DNA from 3 places in the Ruegeria sp. I1 genome. Region 1 is predicted to be linked to each of the others. Evidence: riboswitches for the same ligand, from Rfam matches in the RefSeq annotation. Region 1 holds a riboswitch; each other region holds the start of a gene.
The links. A riboswitch is a leader RNA that binds a small molecule or an ion and turns the genes downstream of it on or off. The one in region 1 is predicted to bind cobalamin.
Positions count from the first base shown of each region.

Region 1 (2,255 bases):
GATACGTTCAACGCTGGCGTGCTGGCGGAACTTCACCGTTCCGGACATCTGACCAAAGCCGGGCTGCGCGATCTGACAAAAGAAAGCCTGCGTGCAGCTTTAGCGTTGGGTGCAGATGTTGCAGCAGTCACCGTATCGCGTGCCGGGGCCAACCCGCCCTGGGCGCACGAGCTCTAGTCCCAAAAAGGGAAGTCACATGAAACGTTCCGACATCAACCACATCAAGACCGATGCACAGGCCTTTATCCAGTCTTTCGGTTTCATCCTGCCCCCCTTTGCCGACTGGTCTCCGGATCAGATGCGCAGCGCCAAGGCCGACACGATCCGCGCCCGGGGACTGGGATGGGACATCACCGACTACGGGCAAGGCAAATTTGATGAGCTTGGCCTGTTCCTGTTCACCCTGCGCAATGGGGATGAGAACGATCTGAGCCAGGGTCGTGGGATGCTTTATGCAGAAAAACTGCTGATCTCGCGCGACAAGCAGCTGTCGCCGATGCATCGTCATATCGTCAAAGCCGAGGATATCATCAACCGGGGCGGCGGCGATCTGGTGATGGAGATCTATGCCTCGAACCCCGATGGCAGCGTAGACCGCGACACACCGGTTGTGGTGCCCAGCGACGGATGCGATATCAGCATCACTCCGGGCGAATTGCTGCGCCTGAAACCCGGCGAAAGCGTGACCCTGATGCCCGGCATCTGGCACGCCTTCTGGGCCGAGCGTGGGGATTGCCTGATCGGCGAGGTCTCAACCGTAAACGACGACCGCACCGATAACGTGTTCGAACAACCCATTCCCCGCTTTGCCACGATCGACGAAGATACCGAGGCCGAGTTCCTGCTGGTTGCGGATTACTGATCTACCCCGAGATTGACCCGAGCCTCTCAGCGATTGCTTGACAAGCGTGTCTTGTCCAGAATAGCTGACCTGTGATGGTTCCCGCAGCTTTGGGTGCGGGATGAAAATGGGAATACGGTGCGGCCCCCGGAATATCGGAACAGGCCAAGTCCGTAACTGCCCCCGCAACTGTAAGCGGAGAGCGACGCCAAATCACCACTGGCCCGAGAAGGCCGGGAAGGTTGGCCAAGCAACGACCCGCAAGTCAGGAGACCTGCCATCACCTGTGAAACCAACCCGGGACGGGGCGTCCTGGAAGGAGGATTGATGGCATATTTGCGCCCTTTGGGGACTGGCACTTTCGACACGGGCGTTCTGCGCGTTGAGGGTGGCAATGACCCGCAACGCTGATCACTTTGTGCTGATCTGCTCGACCTGCCAGGGTGAGATCGAAGCCAGCGCCGCCCAAATTCTGCTGGACGCGTCGCTGCCAGACGGGTTCGCTACGCGACTGATCCCGTGCATGGCAGGATGCGAACGTCCCATGGCCATCGGTCTGCAAGCCGAAGGCAAGGCGCAATACCTGTTTGGCGATATTCAAAGCACCGCCGATCTGGATGCGATCGCCACCTTCGCCCATCAGTACCGCGACAGCGAGAGCGGTTGGACCAGCGCAACGGATCGCCCCCCCGCCTTGCTGTTCAAAACTCTAGCACGTCTGCCTCGTCTTCCAAAGGCGGGTAAGGCATGAGCTTTCTGGTCGCGGAGAATCTGGAATACTACGCCCTGAATGGCGATGTGTTGCTACAAGGCGTCTCGTTCTCTTTGGAAGAAGGGGCGATCCTTGCCATCGCCGGTCCGAACGGTGCCGGCAAAACAACGCTGCTGAACCTGCTCTGTGGGGTCGAACGTCTGGCGCTGGGGGACGTACGGATCAACGGTCAAAGCCTGCGCAGCCTGTCTGCGCAGGAACGCGCCAGGACCATTGCGGTTGTTGGTCAGCAGGAACTGCCCGATGGCCGCCTAAAGCTGCGCGACTACGTTGCGCTGGGTCAGATTCCCATTCAGAGCGACCGCTCGGCGGAAGACCACAAGATGGATCTTGCGCGCGTTCTACGCACGACCGAGCTGACCCATCTGGCGGACAAGCCGATGCAGCGGCTCTCCGGCGGCGAACGCCAACGCGCTCATATCGCGCGTGCATTGGCGCAGAACCCCTCGCTGTTGTTTCTGGACGAGCCCACCAATCATCTGGACCCCGATGCCAAGGGGCACATGCTGTCGCTGGTGGCCGAGCTGGGCGTGACGGTGGTGATGATCGTGCATGACCTTGTCATGATCCCGGAATTCGCCAGCCATGTCGCGCTGATGAAATCCACACGCATGACGGGCTTTGGGCCAGTCGACCAGATAC
Region 1 covers NZ_JBQFNM010000003.1:142,052-144,306, forward strand. The annotation lists gene ACR0DH_RS07295 (carbohydrate kinase family protein) at 1-177, shown strand, start outside; gene ACR0DH_RS07300 (D-lyxose/D-mannose family sugar isomerase) at 197-862, shown strand; cobalamin riboswitch at 921-1,137, shown strand; gene ACR0DH_RS07305 (DUF1636 family protein) at 1,236-1,592, shown strand; gene ACR0DH_RS07310 (ABC transporter ATP-binding protein) at 1,589-2,255, shown strand, end outside.

Region 2 (2,255 bases), on a different contig from region 1:
GAGTCCCCCGCCCATGCCGCTGGTGTGACCGAGGAGGTCTTTGTGCTTAGTGGCACGCTGGACATTCTGAAAGGTGAGGCTTGGGTGCCCTTGCAATCGGGTCAGGGGCTGCGATTTGCAGCGGATCTCCCGCATGGCTATCGCGCAGGTGCTGAAGGGGCGGCGTTTTTGAACATGCATCACTATGCGCAACAGCCAGATGTTCCAGATAACGGCAAGGTTCATTGATGAGCGAGTTTTTCAACAGCCTGACAATTGTGGACGCCATCGGTTCTTTCGGGGCTCTGATCGTGGTTGCCGCCTATTTCGCCACGCAGATGCGGTATATGAATTCCGAAGATCTGGCGTTTCCCGTGGTGAACCTGCTGGGGTCTGTTTTGATTGTCTATTCGCTGCTTCAGAACTTCAATCTGGCGTCAATGTTGATTGAAGGCTTCTGGATCATCATTAGCGTGATCGGGATTATTCAGCATTTCAGGTTGCGCCGCGCTGGGTAACGCGGCGCAATAGAGTTATGCAGTGTTGTGAAGGCGCGGTGTGAACAGCCCAATCCGGCCCAAATCCCGCATGGATTTTGTTGCGGCCAACACGGCCAAATCAGCCAGTGGTTCTATCAGGATAACCAGGAGGTACGCAGCGCCAAAGCTGACAACGGCGGCGAGGTTTTCTGCACCAAATCCTTGGCCATAAAAGGCCCAGAACGCCACCCAGATGACGACGCCGCCCTGATAGGCCGTCGACAGCGCAAGCGCCTGAGAATACTTCAGATCAATATAGGCCGTATTCGGCGCAATGATGCGGTTGGCCAAGGCCTGCAAGGCAAACAACGGTAACAGCAGCGTTGTCATGTTCATCCCGAACTGAGGCAGGTCGAAAGGCGCCAGGAAAAACCCCTGAATAAACAAGCCCGCGATCAGGCCGATGGCGGCAGGGGCCGCACCGAACAACAAAAACAGGGTCGATCCCAGAATAAAATGAACCTCCGACACCCCGACCGGGAAGTGCGGCAACACCTCAAAGAAGGTGAAAACCAGCCCGGTGGTCAGGGCTGAGCGAATGGCAAGGCTGGCAATGCCGCTGCCTTTGAGGCTGTCCCAAGCCAGTTTAGCGGTATAGAGCCCTGCGCCAGTTGCGGTGGCGTAGCTCAAGACAAGTTTGGCGCCATTTACGACGCCCGGTTCGATATGCATAGTTTAGTCTCCTTCCCGTCACACCCGACGGCAGAAAGGTTTAAGAATTGGGCTTTCGCCCGGTTTGCACATGGCAGGTCTCCTGACTTGCGGATTGGCTTCGATCCCGGCCTTCCCAACCGATTGCCTCGGTCAGTGGCCATGATGGGGCGAAACTCCGCCTACAGTTGCGGGGGCAGTTCCGGAATTGACAGGTACTGTCGCACCGGATTCCCTTTTCATTCCTCAGGGGGAATTCCCCATTGGAAACCACGTCAGGCAGGTGTCTGGCACGGGGTGCCGCCTGTCAAGCAGGCAAACGTGTATGTTTGGAAAAAATTGTCAGCGCGCCGGGGGTGCAGGCCTTGGCATGGCTTGCACGTTTGGCCGCTCGGATATAGGGAAACTCAGACTCGCTTAGGGGAGGCTTTGATGCAAGACGATCCGAAAACCCTGGTATCTACCGAATGGCTGGCCGCGCATATCAAGGACCCGGATCTGCGGATTCTGGACGGGTCGTGGTATCTGCCCGCGCAGAATCGCGATGCCAAGGCGGAATATGATGCGGGCCACATCCCCGGCGCGCGCTTCTTCGATATTGATGACATTTCGGACCAACGTTCGGACTTGCCACATATGGCGCCGCCGGTCGAGAAGTTCATGTCACGCCTGCGGGCGATGGGCGTCGGCGATGGTCATCAGGTGGTCGTCTATGACGGGGCCGGGCTGATGTCGGCCGCGCGGGTCTGGTGGCTGTTCCGCCTGATGGGCCAAGAGAACATCGCCGTTCTGGACGGGGGTTTGCCGAAATGGCAGGCCGAAGGGCGAGAGGTTGAAGATCTGCCCCCGGTGATCCGGGATCGGCATATGACCGTTCGGGTGCAGAACCATCTGGTACGCGACGTGACACAAGTGTCTGCGGCCGCCAAACTGGCTGATCATGAGATTATCGATGCCCGTGTTGCCGCCCGTTTCGCCGGAACCGAGGTTGAACCGCGCGAAGGGCTGCGATCTGGCCACATACCAGGGTCGCGCAACGTGCCCTTTGGCAGCCTGTTGAATAGTGATGGTACAATGAAGTCGCCC
Region 2 covers NZ_JBQFNM010000012.1:77,764-80,018, reverse strand. The annotation lists gene ACR0DH_RS18945 (helix-turn-helix domain-containing protein) at 1-228, shown strand, start outside; gene ACR0DH_RS18940 (CBU_0592 family membrane protein) at 228-497, shown strand; gene ACR0DH_RS18935 (energy-coupling factor ABC transporter permease) at 513-1,190, opposite strand; cobalamin riboswitch at 1,246-1,459, opposite strand; gene sseA (3-mercaptopyruvate sulfurtransferase) at 1,602-2,255, shown strand, end outside.
Region 2: it holds a riboswitch for cobalamin, as region 1 does, so the genes downstream of both, ACR0DH_RS18935 (energy-coupling factor ABC transporter permease) here and ACR0DH_RS07305 (DUF1636 family protein) in region 1, are expected to answer to the same signal.

Region 3 (2,255 bases), on a different contig from region 1:
CCATCTCGGCCTCGATCCCTGCGAATTCAATGGCTTCGAGCAGTTTGTCCCGCGCGTTTCGTGTCACAATCAGGCGCAGTTTCTGGCGCTTGGGGTTCATCAAGGCGTCGCGCACGGCGTGTAAACCAAACAGCCAAACCGTCTCGGCCGCTGCTGCTTTTCGTGCCTGTTCCTTTTCAACAACCCACTTGGGTTTTTTCATTCTGAGGGCCTCCGGGCCATGAATTCGCTTTCCTGCGTCAATGCCGTATTTTCCTGTTGACGCTCCTTTGGTGCGCTAGTAATCACGCCTCCACGTCAGGTGCAACGCCTGACAGTGGGCGACAGGCCGCAAGGTGTGGCAGGGGACTGTAACTCCCTCGCGGAGACGCACGCCTGGTTCGATTCCAGGGTCGCCCACCACTCTCACAAAGCTTCCAGATACCCGAGCAAAACGCCCCCGCCGTTGGCCTGTATCTGCTGTTATGAAGAGCCGTCTGGTTATTCGTCAAACATTTGGTTCAGTGAAGCGGTCGCTGTTAAACCTTTCGAAAGCCGCAAGCCAAGCCCTGACATGCCGCCCAACGACCGCCACAGGTCGTTTTTCTGCGCCCGACCTTGCGGTTGTCGGCGACACGCTTGACAAGCACCGTATCAGTGCCGCATGTCCGATCCGTTGGTGTCCTCGTAAGAGGATGAAAAGGGAATGCGTCAACGGGTTTACCGCCAAACGCAGCCGCCCCCGCGACCGTGACCGGAGAGGGTGCCCAAAGCCACTGGCCAAAGGCTGGGAAGGCAGGACATCCGACAGGGTATACACCCTGACATCCGCAAGCCGGGAGACCTGCCAGCGCCCGAAGATGAAACCGGACGGGGTGTTCCGGTGTGGGGCTTGGATCGGCCCACATGAAACCCCGTCCCCCAGATTTGACTAAGGGGGATGAGAGAGATGAGTAAAGCCGCACCAGTTGAATTGCTGGTCTGCACGACATGCCGCCGTGGCCTGGCAATCGAAGATGACACCCAGCGCCCCGGCGCTTTGCTGCATAAGGCGCTGGAACAGGCCGGCGTGCCAGACGGGATCGACCTAAAGCCTGTGGAATGCCTGTCAAATTGCGATCAGGGCTGTTCCATCGTGCTACGTGGTGGGCCCGCGCGTTGGACTTTTGTCTACGAAAACCTCAACGAAACCGACCATGTCGAAACGATCATCGAAGGTGTGACCAAGTATTTGGCCACTGACGATGGTTTGGTCAAATGGCGCGAACGTCCTGAACATTTCCGCAAAAACTGTGCGGCCCGTATTCCCCCGATTGGAGCTTGACCCATGTCTACTCTTGAAAAACTTCCCGTCACTGTCATCACCGGCTTTCTGGGCTCGGGCAAAACCACGCTGGTCAAGCACCTGATGCAAAACCCGCAGGGCAAGCGTCTGGCGGTGGTGGTCAATGAATTCGGCGATGTTGGCGTTGATGGCGACATCCTGAAATCCTGCGCGATCCCGGATTGCCCGGCGGAAAACATCATGGAGCTCGCGAACGGCTGTATCTGCTGCACCGTGGCCGATGATTTCATCCCGACTATCGAAGCCCTGATGGCTCTGGAGCCGCGCCCTGAGCATATTCTGATCGAAACCTCGGGCCTCGCCTTGCCTAAGCCGCTGCTGAAGGCGTTCGACTGGCCCGATATCCGTTCGAAAATCACCGTTGATGGTGTGATCGCGCTGGCCGATGCCGAGGCCGTCGCAGCCGGTCGCTTTGCGCCGAATGTGGCAGCGGTGGATGCTCAGCGCCTCGCCGATGACTCGATCGACCATGAAACGCCCCTATCCGAGGTGTTTGAGGATCAGATTTCCTGCGCCGATATCATCCTGCTGACCAAGCCTGATCTGGCCGGTCCCGAAGGCGTGGCCAAAGCGAAAGAGATCATCGCCGCCGAGGCCCCTCGCCCGCTACCCGTCGTTGAGGTTGCCGAAGGTGCCGTGGATGTGCGCGTCGTTCTGGGTCTTGAGGCCGCAGCCGAGGACGACATGGATGCTCGTCCGTCGCATCACGACGGTCACCACGATCACGAGCATGACGATTTCGAAAGCACCATCGTCGAGTTGCCGGAACAGTCCGATCCCGCCGATTTGGTCGCCAAGATCGAGCGCCTGGCCACCGAGCTGAACATTTTGCGTGTCAAAGGCTATGCCGCCGTTCAAGGCAAGCCGATGCGCCTGCTGGTGCAAGCCGTGGGTGCTCGTGTGCGTCACCAGTACGACCGCCCGTGGGGGC
Region 3 covers NZ_JBQFNM010000002.1:247,894-250,148, reverse strand. The annotation lists gene rlmB (23S rRNA (guanosine(2251)-2'-O)-methyltransferase RlmB) at 1-202, opposite strand, end outside; tRNA gene ACR0DH_RS05035 (tRNA-Tyr) at 319-402, shown strand; cobalamin riboswitch at 640-845, shown strand; gene ACR0DH_RS05030 (DUF1636 family protein) at 929-1,303, shown strand; gene cobW (cobalamin biosynthesis protein CobW) at 1,307-2,255, shown strand, end outside.
Region 3: it holds a riboswitch for cobalamin, as region 1 does, so the genes downstream of both, ACR0DH_RS05030 (DUF1636 family protein) here and ACR0DH_RS07305 (DUF1636 family protein) in region 1, are expected to answer to the same signal.